2 regions of the Psychrobacillus sp. NPDC093180 genome follow, and region 1 is predicted to be linked to the other one. Evidence: riboswitches for the same ligand, from Rfam matches in the RefSeq annotation. Region 1 holds a riboswitch; the other holds the start of a gene.

The links. A riboswitch is a leader RNA that binds a small molecule or an ion and turns the genes downstream of it on or off. The one in region 1 is predicted to bind preQ1.
Region 2: another riboswitch for preQ1. It lies ahead of ACIP9W_RS17905 (QueT transporter family protein); the one in region 1 lies ahead of queF (preQ(1) synthase).

What each region holds. Positions count from the first base shown of each region.
Region 1 covers NZ_JBIVOJ010000009.1:3,286-10,789, forward strand. The annotation lists gene ACIP9W_RS14130 (aldehyde dehydrogenase family protein) at 1-287, shown strand, start outside; gene ACIP9W_RS14135 (hypothetical protein) at 358-669, opposite strand; gene ACIP9W_RS14140 (radical SAM/SPASM domain-containing protein) at 869-1,744, shown strand; gene ACIP9W_RS14145 (hypothetical protein) at 1,807-2,124, shown strand; gene ACIP9W_RS14150 (VUT family protein) at 2,206-2,745, opposite strand; gene queE (7-carboxy-7-deazaguanine synthase QueE) at 2,776-3,504, opposite strand; gene queD (6-carboxytetrahydropterin synthase QueD) at 3,497-3,970, opposite strand; gene queC (7-cyano-7-deazaguanine synthase QueC) at 3,974-4,633, opposite strand; gene queF (preQ(1) synthase) at 4,749-5,249, opposite strand; PreQ1 riboswitch class I at 5,366-5,412, opposite strand; gene ACIP9W_RS14175 (purine-nucleoside phosphorylase) at 5,786-6,604, shown strand; gene ACIP9W_RS14180 (threonine aldolase family protein) at 6,632-7,504, opposite strand, start outside.
Region 2 covers NZ_JBIVOJ010000013.1:14-7,517, reverse strand. The annotation lists gene ACIP9W_RS17930 (methyl-accepting chemotaxis protein) at 1-1,352, shown strand, start outside; gene ACIP9W_RS17925 (LLM class flavin-dependent oxidoreductase) at 1,489-2,502, shown strand; gene ACIP9W_RS17920 (ABC transporter ATP-binding protein) at 2,619-3,581, shown strand; gene ACIP9W_RS17915 (ABC transporter permease) at 3,582-4,226, shown strand; gene ACIP9W_RS17910 (glycine betaine ABC transporter substrate-binding protein) at 4,233-5,126, shown strand; gene ACIP9W_RS17905 (QueT transporter family protein) at 5,167-5,658, opposite strand; PreQ1 riboswitch class I at 5,666-5,710, opposite strand; gene ACIP9W_RS17900 (MBL fold metallo-hydrolase) at 5,841-7,031, shown strand; gene ACIP9W_RS17895 (DUF3006 domain-containing protein) at 7,018-7,266, shown strand.

The DNA of each region.
Region 1 (7,504 bases):
CGATTGTTGTGGTGAACCGTATTTCCTCCGTTGACGAGGGAATCGCAGCTATCAACGATTCCAACTACGGTCTTCAAGCGGGAATCTTTACAAATGACATTCAAACAGCCTTCAAAGCTTCTAAACAATTAGAAGTTGGTGGCGTCATGATTAACGATATTCCAACTTACCGTGTGGATCAAATGCCATACGGCGGTGTAAAAGAAAGTGGTACGGGTAAAGAAGGATTGAAATATGCAATTCATGAAATGACCGAAACTAAATTAGTTGTGTGGAATCAATCATAAGGAGCTCTATCTCCTATAAAAATAATCACCCATCTGAGCAATGGGTGATTATTTCAATTTAGTCAGCCTCTTATCCTTCAATACGCGATATTTTATAAATTTGATTGCTCAATGGCATCGCATGGGGAAAATTATAAAACTTTGGAAGAACAAGACCTACGTAGTCATCTAAAAACTTGTTTTCTTTTCTCTCTTCGATCAATACTCTGAATCTAGCCAATGCGCTTGCTTTTAAATTATCGCTAATAGGAGATATGCTAATGGTCTCCATATGTTGTATGGTTGAGGTATTAGACCGTAGTATTTGTTCGACTTCTTTTTGATAATCTTTTGAATTGGTTACTTCTATCACTAGGTTTACTACTGTTATTACTTCGATCAATTGTTTACCTCCATGGATTAAAATCTGCGTACTCTATAATATGGAACCATAATACTATGCAAAAATAAGAAAATCAATATACTCAAGGAATAAGTCTTCATCCTAATAATCACGCGTATCGATATACTATCCAATAATGTACGTATTTCTGTTAAAATGAGTAGAGTTAAATAACTAGAACTGGAATGGTGAATAAACGTTGAAAACATTTAAAAAAATGTATATCGAAATTACAAGTGTCTGCAATCTTGCTTGTAGCTTCTGTCCTCCTACTGCAAGGAAAGCAAATATCCTCAAGGTAGATAAGTTTAATGAAATACTCGATCAAATCAAACCACATACAAAATATATTTATCTACACGTGAAAGGAGAACCACTTCTCCACCCTAGAGTTGATCAGTTATTAGATGCTGCACATGCCAAAGGATTTAAAGTAAATATCACAACAAACGGGACACTTCTTAAAAAGAATAGACATAAACTGTTAGGTAAACCTGCGCTACGTCAAATGAACTTCTCCCTTCATAGTTTTGACGGACATGAAGGTTCTACCGACCGAGAAGGCTACCTAGCAGAAATCCTTTCATTCGCAAAAGAAGCTGCAGCAGAAGGTGTCCTTATCTCCTTCCGCTTATGGAATTTAGACCCGCTTCATGCAACAGATGAACAAAAGAGAAAAAACCAAGAAACATTAGAAATACTAGAAAAAGAATTCAACTTAGATTACAAAATCGAAGAAAAAGTAGTACCTGGTAGCGGAGTTAAAATTGCAGATCGCATTTATATTAACCAAGACCATGAATTCCAATGGCCAAGTCTACTTGCCCCTGAAGATGACGGTAAAGGTTTTTGTCATGCCCTTCGTAGCCAAGCAGCCATTCTTGTAGATGGTACGGTCGTACCTTGCTGTTTAGACGGAGAAGGTGTCATTGATCTCGGTAACATAAACGATAAACCTTTCTCAGAAATTATTGAAGGCGAAAGAGCTAATAATTTGTATGATGGCTTTTCTAGAAGAGAAGCTGTAGAAGAAATGTGCAGGAAGTGTGGATATCGGAAGAGATTTGGAGCTTAATGTCCTGACTAGTGTTTCATACCTACAAAAGATATGAATAACTTATAAGGGAGGGGTTAACTTTGAAATACTCAACTGCTAAATGGCTAGTGATTAGTTTAGGTAGTGCATCAGCTATAGCCATTTTTACTTATTTCTATCTAGATGAAAAAGATATGATGGTTCCCTTCTTATCTGCTACTATCAAACCGTTTATGATGATAACGATGCCCCCTGTCATTATTTTACTTGCAGCGATGCTTGCAGCAAATAACGAATATGATAAAAATAAAAATAAAGATAAAGAAAAACGGATTTCCGGAAAAAATTTAAAAAGAGCCTTTATTCTAATTGGTGCGCTTCTTTCTTATAAGATATTTACAGGTTATTTTTCTAAATAATTTCACGTATAATAGGCAAGCCCTCCACTCTATCGAAAACACTCGATTGATTGGAGGGCTATTTTTCTTTAGTAATTCGATTTATTCCGAAACAAGCTGCTTTCTTCTACTCACATACACTTGATTCAATATCAATGCACCAAACATTTGAATAATTGTTTTCACGATAACCTGACCTAAAATAGCAAATGGCACCGCTTCCCATGGAAGAAAATTAGCTCCAAGTGGGCTTAAGCCAATGATGACGAAGATCACAGAATCTAAAAATCCTCCAACAATTCCACTATAAAACACACGCCAAGCCATTGGCAGCTTTAACCTCGTATAGATCTCTGTATCCGCTGTTTCAGCGATAACAAACGACAGTGCGGATGCTACCACGATTAATAATGTGTCTCCAAGCATGAATGACACTAATGCAGACAAGCCTAAAGCAACAATAATAAATAAATACGTTTTTGCTCTACCGTATTTATTTTGAACAAGATCTCGGAAAATGAATGTCGCTCCGATTAAAAGCGTTCCCATTGGGACGATAAACACGCCTAACTGTAATGGTGCAAATGCTGCCGTTACCACATTAGCAGTGACGATAGATATTAAATAAAATAAGATTCTCATGATGTTACTCCTCAAGTAATTTTTTGTAGCTTATACGCCTCTTTTATTTCCCCAAACAAGTGCGTGCAGCTGTGGTAGTACTTTAACATCTCTTAATTCCTCATCCGCAATCACCTGGTCAATTAATTCTTCGTACTTCATTAGTAAATGGTTGACTAGACGTGGGTTGTCAGTCGTTGTAATATCATCATTACCCACTTGGAAGTAAAAAGGAATCGCTGGATATCGAAGATGGACTTGCTTGGCATATTCATAATCCTCTTGATTGAAAATGACTATTTTGAGGGAAATATGCTGCTCGCTATTTCTATTGTTAAGCTTTTCGATGATAGAAGATAGAACAGAAAAGTCTGTGGTCATTCCGGAACTCGGAGGCTTTGGTGAAATCGTTAGTTCATCGATTTCATACAGCCACTCCTGCCACTTACTCCCTTGCGTCTCTACACCAATTTTTATATTGTTTGCTTTTAAAAGAACAATAAGTGCCTCCAAATTTCGAAGGAGTACTGGATTTCCACCTGAAATGGTGACAAAAGAAAAACCATCTCCTCCAAGACGTTTCAACTCAGCCCAAATTTCCTCTGCGGTCATTTGGACAATTAGATGCTTCCCGCTGCCATCCCATGTGAAAGATGAATCACACCAGGAACAGGAATAGTCACAGCCAGCAGTCCGAACAAACATTGTCTTTTGCCCTACCACCATTCCCTCCCCTTGAATCGTCGGTCCAAAAATCTCCATAACAGGTACTTTACTCAACTTCCATCCACTCCCGTCTTGCTTCTGCGTAGCTTGTCGGAGTTTCATACAGCCTGATAAATTCTACTCTGGCCCCGGTATATCGTTGGTCCTCAATCAATGCTTCGCTTAACTTCTCATAGATCCAAACAGCAATGTTTTCAGCAGTCGTATTCATCGGTGGAAGTGTTTCGTTTAAATAACGATGATCCAAATAAATCTCTATTTTTTGTTTCCATATTTCTTTTAAATCGCCAAAATCTATCATCAGACCTCGTTCATCGGTATATCCACTCACCCCTAATACTGCCCGATACGTATGACCGTGCAAATTTTTACATTTTCCTTCATAGTTATGTAAATGATGAGCAGCATCAAAAGTGAATTCCTTGCTCACTAAAACTCGCTTGGCATGATACTTTAATTGACTGCTTTGGATATCTTCCTCTATCTTTTGGAGCTTATCGACAATTCTAAAACCAGTCATGCCTTAAGACTCCTTTTTGGAGCTTAAATACTCATCAAGCCCTCTTTGTCGTAGCTTACAAGCTGGGCATTCCCCACAGCCATCCGCCATTACACCGTTATAGCAGGTCAACGTTTTTTCTCGAACAAATTCAAGCGCTCCAAGCTCATCCGCAAGCTCCCATGTTTGTGCCTTGTTCAGCCACATGAGCGGTGTATCCACCACAAAAGTATCGTCCATCGCTAAATTTAGCGTTACATTCAAAGATTTAACGAAAACATCACGGCAATCAGGATATCCGCTAAAATCCGTTTCACATACCCCAGTCACGATATGCTTGGCTCCGACTTGGCTCGCTAAAACCCCTGCAAAGGAAAGGAACAGCATATTCCGACCAGGTACAAAAGTCGATGGCAATCCACCTTCTTCACCGTCTTCTACCTCTATGTCATCACGGGTTAAAGCATTTGGGGCAAGCTGATTTAAAAGAGACATATCCAGAATATGATGCTTGATACCAAGCTCCTCTGTTATTGCTTTCGCACACTCAATTTCAAGACGATGCCTTTGCCCGTAATCAAAAGTTAATGCCTCTATTTCTCTAAAACGTTCTTTTGCCCAAAACAGACAAGTTGTGCTGTCTTGACCTCCACTAAATACAATGATTGCTTTTTCCTGCTTCACCTGTAAAACTCCCTTATAACGAAAAAACGGCACCCTAAAAAGAATGCCGTTTTCTTCTTAGTTTTTTTAAGAGGGTAGCTAATAACCTCTTCCTTCATAATGCGGACTATTCAATTTATCGATTATCTATTTTTTCTGGGTAAAGATCATGGTTCATCAAACGATAATCTGCCATCTCTTCATATTTAGAACCTGGTCTACCATAGTTACACCAAGGATCAATGGAAATTCCTCCACGTGGGGTGAATTTTCCCCAAACCTCAATATACCTTGGATCCAGTAATTTAATTAAATCATTCATTATAATGTTGACACAGTCTTCATGGAAATCTCCATGATTTCTAAAACTAAATAAATATAATTTTAGCGATTTGCTTTCTACAATCTTTTTATCCGGTATGTACGAGATGTACATTGTCGCAAAGTCAGGCTGTTGTGTAATTGGACATAAACTAGTAAACTCTGGACAATTAAATTTTACGAAATAATCACGATTGGAATGAAGACTATCTACTGACTCCAATACTTCTGGTGCATACTCAAATGAATATTGAGTCCCCTGATTCCCTAACAATGTCAAATCCTTTAAACCTTCTTCTTGGCTTCTGCCAGACATAATAAAAACCTCCAAATAACATAATTTCTAAAGAGGTACCTTTAACCAGTCTATCGCAAACATATAGGATAAAAACAAAAAAGCCATGCCCAAATATGGACATGGCGAAACGTCATGTATCCATAGTTTTTTATAGAGGGTATCAGCTATGAACCTCTCCCGATTAAGTTCGGGTACTTGTATATGATATAGAATACTTTCTAAAACGTCAAATAAGCATTCTAAAAGAATCTAAATTATTTTAGATTCTGGTTAATTTCTTTCTCAAGGAAAGATTTCTTGAAATACAAACCACAGTAACAACAGAGTAAAATAAAAATGATCAATTAATGGGCTAAGTTCAAGCTGTCAAATAGAAAAAGCGGTTCCCTCTATGGTATTGGCTAGCAAAAAGGTTTCACCCATCTGAGCTGCCAACTCAAGGATGGGTTATTTTTGATAATTTGCTCTCTACAATTTTTTTATGAACTATATAATTTAGGTGTATACTACATTTATATTGTTTTTTTACTCGTCATTCCAAGGAGGATTTACACATGCATAACATTCAAGATATTACAGAAACTAGAGATTTCATTATGAGCAAGACAGACCACCGTCCAGTGATTGGACTTATTTTAGGCTCCGGGCTAGGTAGCCTTGCCGATGACATACAAAACGCTGTTAAAATTCCTTATAGCGAAATTCCACACTTTGCAAAATCAGAAGCAATTGGTCATGCGAACGAGCTTGTTATTGGGGAATTAAATGGGAAGATTGTAGTTGCGATGAAAGGTCGCTTTCACTATTATGAAGGATTTACTATGGATGAAGTAACCTTCCCAGTACGTGTGATGAAGGCATTAGGTATTGAAAATGTGGTCATTACAAATGCTTGCGGTGCAGTAAATACAAGCTTTAATCCTGGAGACTTAATGTTAATCACAGACCATATCAATTTAACAGGAGCTAACCCATTAATTGGACCAAACAACGACGAATTAGGAACTCGATTCCCTGATTTATCAGACGTATATAGTAAGGAACTTCGTAGTGTTGCCACTAAAGTAGCGAACGAACAAAATATACCATTACAACAAGGAGTGTATGCGTGGTGGAGCGGACCTACTTACGAAACTCCAGCAGAAATTCGAATGATCCGTACATTAGGAGCAGACGCTGTTGGAATGTCTACAGTACCAGAAGCAATTGTAGCTACTCATGGTGGAATGAAAGTGCTCGGTATCTCTTGCTTAACGAATATGGCATGTGGAATATTAGACCAACCATTAAACCATGAGGAAGTAATTGAAGTTGCTAGTCAGGTAAAAGTTAAATTTGTAGGATTAGTAAAAGGAATATTGGAAGAGATTTAAAAAAATGTCCCTGTGCCAGAAACAATTCTACATTGTTTCCGGCACAGGGATATTAATATCTTCCACAAAAGCTCTTACCTCTTCTTCTTTTGTTGCCCATGATGTTACTAATCGAATGGCGGAATGGGTAGAATCAACCTTTTCCCATACAATAAATGCGTATTTTTTTTGAAGCTCCGCGATAAGTGAATTCGGTAATATTGGAAAGATCTGATTCGATGGAGAATAGGTCAAAAATGAAAAATGAGCTTTACTACATTCTTCTCTAAGAATGGTTGCCATTTTATTGGCATGCTGGGCCAATTCAAAAAACAAATCATCCCGAAACAGTTCATAAAATTGAATACCTAAAAGCCTTCCTTTTGCTAGGAGTGCCCCTTTTTGCTTTAAATGAAAACGAAAATCTTCTTTTAAAGAATCAAAACAAATGACCATTGCCTCTCCTAAAAGCGCACCATTCTTAGTCCCACCAATGTAGAAAGCATCCACTAGTGCAGGAATGTCACTCAGCTTTAAGTCATTATCATTAGAACATAGCGCTGAACCTAGTCTTGCCCCATCCATATACAATATAAGATTACGTTCTTTACAAAAATCTCTTAAATCTATCAGTTCGTCTTTCGTATAGATAGAGCCAATTTCTGTTGAATTTGAAAGATAAACTAACTTTGGTTTTACCATATGTTCATCTATATGTTGGTCGAGAACTTCTTTTATAAGAGAGGGATTCAATTTTCCATCTACCGTTTCTACCGATATGACTTTATGTCCAGTAGCTTCAATCGCACCTGTTTCATGTGTAAAAATATGACCTGTACTAGCAGCGATTGCCGCTTCATGAGGTCGAAGAAAAGCGGAAATTGCCGTTAAGTTTGTTTGGGTTCCACCTGATAATAGGTG
Region 2 (7,504 bases), on a different contig from region 1:
TTGATGGAAAATACATTGTCCAGGATATGATCAAAACTGCAGAAGCAGGAGGAGGTTATTATTATTATAAATGGGACTTACCAAATCAGCCTGGAACTGCGGCAACAAAAATCACCTATAATACAGTAGATCCAAATTGGGGATGGGTTATAAGCGCCGGAACATATATGGAAGATTTTAATAAGGGGATTAATTCCATACTTATGACTATTGTGACTACACTAGTTTTAAGTACGATAATTGGTTTAATCGTCATTGTATTGTTCGCAAGACATCTGGGTAACCCTATTAAATTAATCGCTGATAGTGTAAATTTGATTGCTCAACAAGACTTAGCAATTGAGCATGTAAAGGTTAAAAATAAAGATGAGCTAGGTAATCTAGCTAATGGAATAAATACAATGACAACAAATTTAAGAGAAGTAATTGAATCTGTATCTATGTCGGCACAGCAAGTAGCAGCTACCTCTGAAGAACTGACTGCCAGCAGTGAACAAACTAGTAGAGCATCAGAGGAAATCACGGAGTCTATTCAACAAATTTCTTCTGGTCAAGAAAGTCAGTTATTTGGAGTGCAGGAAGCGAAAAACTCTGTTTCCCAAATTTCCTCTAGCATTACAGAGATAACAACGAATATTAAAGAATTAAATGACCTATCCATTGAGACTTCTAAAACTTCTCTTTCTGGTAATGAAGTGATTAAACAAACCGTGGAACAAATGAATCAAATTAACAATCAAAGTACGGTAACAACAGAAGCGATGATTGTATTAGAAAGAAAATCTCAAGAAATTGGGGAAATTATTAATGTAATTACGAGCATTGCAGAGCAAACGAATTTACTAGCTCTGAACGCTGCAATTGAAGCTGCTCGAGCAGGCGAACATGGTAAAGGTTTTGCAGTAGTGGCTGATGAAGTAAGAAAGTTAGCAGAGGAATCAGGAAATGCAGCAAAAAATATTTCCTCGCTTATTAATGAGATTCAAATAGATACAACTCATACTGTTCAAACCGTTAATGAAGGAAAAATAACAATAGAAAATGGTATGAATTACGTTTCAAACGCAGGTGAAACATTCGAAAAAATAGCCGAAGACATAAATACTATTAATAGTAAATTATCTATTATTTCATCAGAAATTCAAGGAATAAATAGTAATGCGGAAGTTCTTGTAACACAAGTAAATAATACAAAAGATGTTATAGAAAAATCTACGGATTACACACAAAATGTTGTTGCAGCAGCGGAAGAACAATATGCATCCATGATTGAAATGACAGCAGCATCCCGTTCTTTAGCAGAAATGTCTGAGAAACTTCAAGATGTAGTTTCCGATTTTAAATTGAATTAAGCAAAAAGCAGCAGATTTTTTACACGAGGATGAGGTGTATGAATCTGCTCTTTTTAAGTTCAATTATTTTGTTTTTACCTCGTTGTACGCTATCGTTAATGCAGTATGATGAATTAGAAGTAAGGAGACGAGATAATTGAGTGCAACTAAAACCTTAGATCAAATCAAATATTCCGTATTAGATTTAGCGCCCATTATTCAAGGGGCTACTCCAGCTGAAGCCTTTCAAAATACGAAAGATTTAGCGCAGCATGCAGAGAAGTGGGGATATAATCGTGTATGGCTTGCGGAACATCATAGTATGCCAGGTATTGCAAGTTCAGCAACCTCTGTCGTAATGGGATATGTAGCTGCAGCCACAGAAAAAATTCGTGTCGGATCGGGTGGCATTATGCTGCCAAACCATGCACCTCTTGTTATAGCAGAGCAATTTGGAACGCTTGAAGCTATGTACCCAGGTAGAATAGATTTAGGATTAGGTAGAGCTCCCGGAACGGATCAGACAACCGCGATGGCTCTTCGACGTGATTCTAGAAGCAGCGGACATGAGTTTCCTCAGCAATTAGAAGAGCTTCGAGGTTATTTAGATGCAAATTCTAAGCACAATAGAGTACGAGCTATTCCAGGAGAAGGACAGGATATACCAATTTGGCTTCTTGGGTCGAGTGGTTTTAGTGCGACTTTAGCTGGTCAGTTAGGATTACCTTTTTCATTTGCAAGTCATTTTTCACCAGAAAATACATTGCCTGCGCTTGAAAGATATCGTCATTATTTTGAGCCATCAGCAGTCTTAGATAAACCATATGCAATGGTTGGTGTCAATGTCGTTGCGGCAGATACGACAGAAGAAGCAAAAATACTTTCTACAACCCATCAACAACAGTTTTTAAGTCTTATTCGAAATACGCCTAGTCAGATACAACCGCCAGTAGAAACGATGGATGGTATTTGGAGTCCACTTGAAAAAGAAAGTATTCTCCATCAATTAAAATCGACTATTGTTGGAAATCCAACAGAAGTAAAAGAGAAGCTTCAAGCATTTTTAGAGGAAACTGGAGCAGATGAAATCATTATAAACTCAACGATATATGACCATCAAGCTCGCTTAAGATCCTATGAAATTGTAGCAGAAGTGACAGGGATGAAATAATAAGAACCAAACCAGATTCTATAACATTGAGAATCTGGTTTTTTTATGCTTCAAACAGACATTTTAGGGTATATATAATAACAGTTAAATATAGTGTAATAAGGGGGAAAGATTAGTTGATCCAATTTGACAAGGTAACGAAAGTGTTTGAGGATGGGACAGAAGCTCTAAAGGATGTCTCATTAACGATTCCCGCAGAAGAGTTAGTGGTCCTTATTGGTCCAAGTGGTTGCGGAAAAACAACATTGATGAAAATGATCAATCGGCTAGAAATTCCAACCTCCGGAGAAGTATATGTAGGTGGTAAAGCTGTTTCTTCAGTGGACGCAGTGGAGCTTCGAAAAACAATTGGCTACGTTATTCAACGAATTGGCTTGTTTCCACATATGTCTGTTGAAAGAAATGCATCGCTTGTACCAAATTTAAAAGGATGGACAAAAACAAAAACAACGGAACAGGTTTATGAATTAATGCAAATGGTTGGCCTCGATTCGAAGGAATACTTGTCTAAATATCCACTAGAGCTGAGCGGAGGGCAACAGCAGCGAATAGGAGTAGTAAGAGCGTTAGCCGGAAATCCAGCTATCGTTTTGATGGATGAACCGTTTAGCGCATTAGACCCTATTAGTCGAGAGCAATTACAAATGGAAATAAAAAATATACAAAAAAAACTGAAGAAAACAATCGTATTTGTTACACATGATATGGATGAAGCATTAAAAATAGCAGATACAATTGTCATTATGAGAAACGGTCAAATTGAGCAGACAGGCACACCTACTGAACTAATAGAGAGCCCCATCAATCAATTTGTTCAAGACTTCATAGGTATTGAGCGTATCAATCAAAAAAAGTCAATTGGAAAGCGTGAGCTACAAGATTTAATCCCTTCATTTAAACGAAGCGAACAATCCTCCTATTTAATCGTAGAAGCAAACATATTAGTAGAAGAAGCGATCAATTTATTAGAAAACGAAGGAATCGAAAGCTTGCTTGTAAAAAAAGGAAATAAGGAATTAGGCTTTGTAAACCAATCCACTCTTCTACGTGCAATGCTCACAAAGGAAGAGGTGTCGTAAATGCAAACATTTTTAGACACATTTTTCAGTAGAAGTGATTTAATACAAGAAGCATTTTTACAACATATTTATTTATCTTTTATTGCTTTAGCGATAGGCATTGGTATCGCATTACCGCTAGGAATTTTTGTAGCTAGGTATCGAAAACTTGCGGAACCGATTATTGGAGTGACTGCTATTTTTCAAACTATTCCTAGTCTAGCGTTGTTTGGTTTTCTAGTACCACTCATTGGAATAGGCACGATGACTGCACTGATTGCCTTAATCATTTATGCACTTTTACCTATTTTACGAAATACATATACAGGCATTACAACAATCGATGAATCTATTATTGAAGCAGGTCGTGGAATGGGAATGACGACAGGTCAATTGTTGCGTCAGATTGAGTTTCCGCTAGCTTTACCCTTCATCATGGCAGGAATTCGAACAGCTACCGTTTTGACGGTGGGTATTGCGACACTTGCTACTTTTGTTGGGGCAGGTGGATTAGGTGATGTTATTTATAGAGGTTTGCAATCATATAATAATGCGCTCGTCTTAGCAGGGGCATTACCTGTTGCAATATTAGCCATTTTGTTTGATCTTATCTTGAAGTGGATTGAGAAAAAAGCAACACCAAAAGGATTAAAGACTGGGAGATGATGACGTATGAAGAAAATGTTCGTTACGATAGGAGTTGCATCGACTCTTTTATTGGGTGCCTGTACAAATTCAGAGGAAACACTAGTTATTGGTGGAAAACCTTGGACAGAACAATATATACTGCCACAAATTTTAGGGCAATATATTGAAGAGCATACAGATTATCAAGTGGAGTATAAAGAAGGACTTGGAGAAGTGGCGATTATGACACCAGCTCTTGAGAAAGGCGATATAGACTTATATGTAGAATATACAGGTACAGGTTTAAAGGATGTCCTAAAAGAAGAATCTGAGGTTGGAGAAAGCTCCGAAAGTGTGTTGGAGCGAGTGAAAAAAGGGTATGAAGAAAAATTCCAAGCAACTTGGTTAACCCCACTAGGATTTGAAAATACGTATACTTTAGCATATGCGAAAGACAAAGATTATGACGCAAAGACTTATTCAGATCTTGTAGAGGTCTCTAGGTTTGGGGATATGGTCTTTGGGGCGCCTCATGCTTTTTATGAACGACAAGGAGACGGTTTTGATGATTTAATCAATTCTTATCCCTTCACATTCACGGAAACGAAAAGTCTCGATCCAAATCTTATGTATGAGGCTGTAAAAAATGGGGAAGTCGATGTGATTCCGGCATTTACAACAGATGGGCGCATTGAACGTTTTGAATTACAGACAACACAAGATGATTTAGGATTTTTCCCTAAGTATGATGCTGCACCAGTTGTTCGTTTAGATGCGTTGGAAAAGTTTCCAGAACTCGAAAAAGTATTAAATGAACTGGCAGGGAAAATTTCCGAAGAGGATATGTTAAAGATGAATGCAAAAGTAGATATGGACGGAGAAAAAGCGGAAGACGTTGCGCATGATTTCTTAGTGGAGAAAGGTTTGATTCAAAAATAAAAACAGCACCCGGTTCTAGTTAGAATCGGGTGCACGTTATTTAAATCAATGATTTGAAATTTAATCGTTTGTTTAAAGCAATCATAAGTGCAATACCTACTGCTAATACAACGAATTCACCTATTGCAACAGTTAACCAAAGTTCTAGGAAGGTATCTTTAATATCTATAAAGACAAGCTTCAATTCGAATGCAATGATGAACATCATGAATGAAAAGATGAGTGTATTAAAAATCATACGTCCTAGATAACCTTTAATAAACTTGGATGCTAAAATAGTGAGTGACAAGGATATAATCGAATGTGCTACACCAAAAGCTAAGTCATACAAGCCCAGAGGTGAGAAAAAATTTGTTACGATTACTCCTAATACTATTCCAAAAAAGTATTTTTTATTAAAGACAATTAGGTGGTTGAACATTTCAGCAATACGAAATTGTAGCGCGCCAAATGCAAAAGGTGCAATTAGAAGCGAGACAGCAACATACAAAGCCGCAATAATACCACTTATTGCTAATGTTTTTGTTTTCATTATTCATTTCTCCTTAGTTTTTTTATGTGGGAGGTTCTCGAACCACATTTTATAATCACAATTGATAATTTTATGACAGGCATAGGGCAATTGTCAAGGAAATTTTACAACTATTAAATGGAAATCCTATAATGAATTTCTCTATGATAAAATAGTAAGGCTATAAAAAAGGAAGGTATAAAATGAAATATATAATATCAATCATAAGTGCATTTTTGATTTTCGTTACATTTGGCTGCACGATGGAAATGCAAAATGAAAGCCAAGAAAAAAAAGTAGAAACAAACGCTGAGAAACAAATGAGTGTTCATTTTATAGATGTTGGACAAGGAGATTCTATACTCATTCAATCTCCTACAGGGAAGAATATGCTTATTGACGGAGGGAAAAAAGAAAAAGGAAAGGACGTAGTGAATTATTTACGGCAACATGGAGTGGAGAAGTTAGATTATGTGGTAGCAACTCATCCAGATGCGGATCATATTGGCGGATTGCTCTCCGTATTAAACTCCGTTTCTATTAAAAACTTCATAGATTCAGGAAAAGAGCATACTACAGATACGTATGAGCAAATGCTACAGCTTATTTTGGACAAGAATATCCCATTTGTTGTACCAAGTATAGGTGATACAATTCCTTTAGATTCGGATGTAGAAATAACTGTCTTGCATACGAGTGATGATGCCAACGAAAATAATGAAGCTTCTATAGTGTTGAAGGTCCAATATAAGGACGTGTCGTTCTTGTTAACTGGGGACGCTGATGCAGCTGTGGAGAAAAGCATGATAAAAAAATATGACCTAAAATCTACTATATTAAAAGCGGGACATCATGGTTCGGATACAAGTAGTTCGGACGCTTTTATCCGTGAGGTTCAACCAGAAGTAGCAATTTTAAGTTATGGGGAAAATAATATGTATGGTCACCCTACTCCTATCGTCGTGACGAGATTGAAAAAAGCTAACGCAGAAATTTATAGTACAGCAGAATTAGGAAATATTGTAGTGGAGACAGATGGAAGAGATTATAATGTTTCGGCGGATTCATTTCCTGCTGAAAAGGAAACAGTAGCAGAAACACCGCTTTTCATATCAGAGAAAGATGTTCGGGAAGAAATCGTTGCTATTACAAACCAAGGAAATGCAGCAGTGAACATGGAAGGGTGGCAGTTGGTTTCCGTAGCGGGCAATCAAGTATATAACTTTCCGGATATATCTATTCAGCCGGGTGAAACTTTATATGTAACAAGCGGTCCTGAAGCAAAAGAAGACGGTATACATTTGAAATGGACGAATAGACAAATGTGGAGAAACGAAGGAGATACAGCGCAATTATTAAATGAGAAAGGGGTAGTGATGAGTGAACTCAAATAAATACACACTTGATCGAGTAGAAGGAGAGCTCGCAGTATTTTTAAAATATCCAAATGAAACAAAAAGACTGCATATCGCTATTTCAGAACTTGATGAAGAAGTAAAAGAAGGAGATATTGTCCTTATCTCTATCGAAAATGACACATATAAAGTGGAAAGATTAGTAGCGGACACAGAGAAACAAAGAGAAAAAGTACGTGGTTTATTAGAAAAGCTGAAGAATCAGCAAAAGTAAAGCTTTTATTGATACAGTTATGTTACTGATACCAGGTAACATAACTGTATTTTTTGTTGGTTAGGAAACTATAGAAGACTTAGATATGTGGAAACTTTTTTCGAGTAACATTATAGGGAAACTGCGAAGTAGGGAGTGAAAGAAAGTGACCACTTGGATTTAGCGAGGTCACTGAAAAAGTCCAATATTTAAATTAGGCAGTTGAAAGTTCGATTTAATTGAACTTTCAACTGCCTTT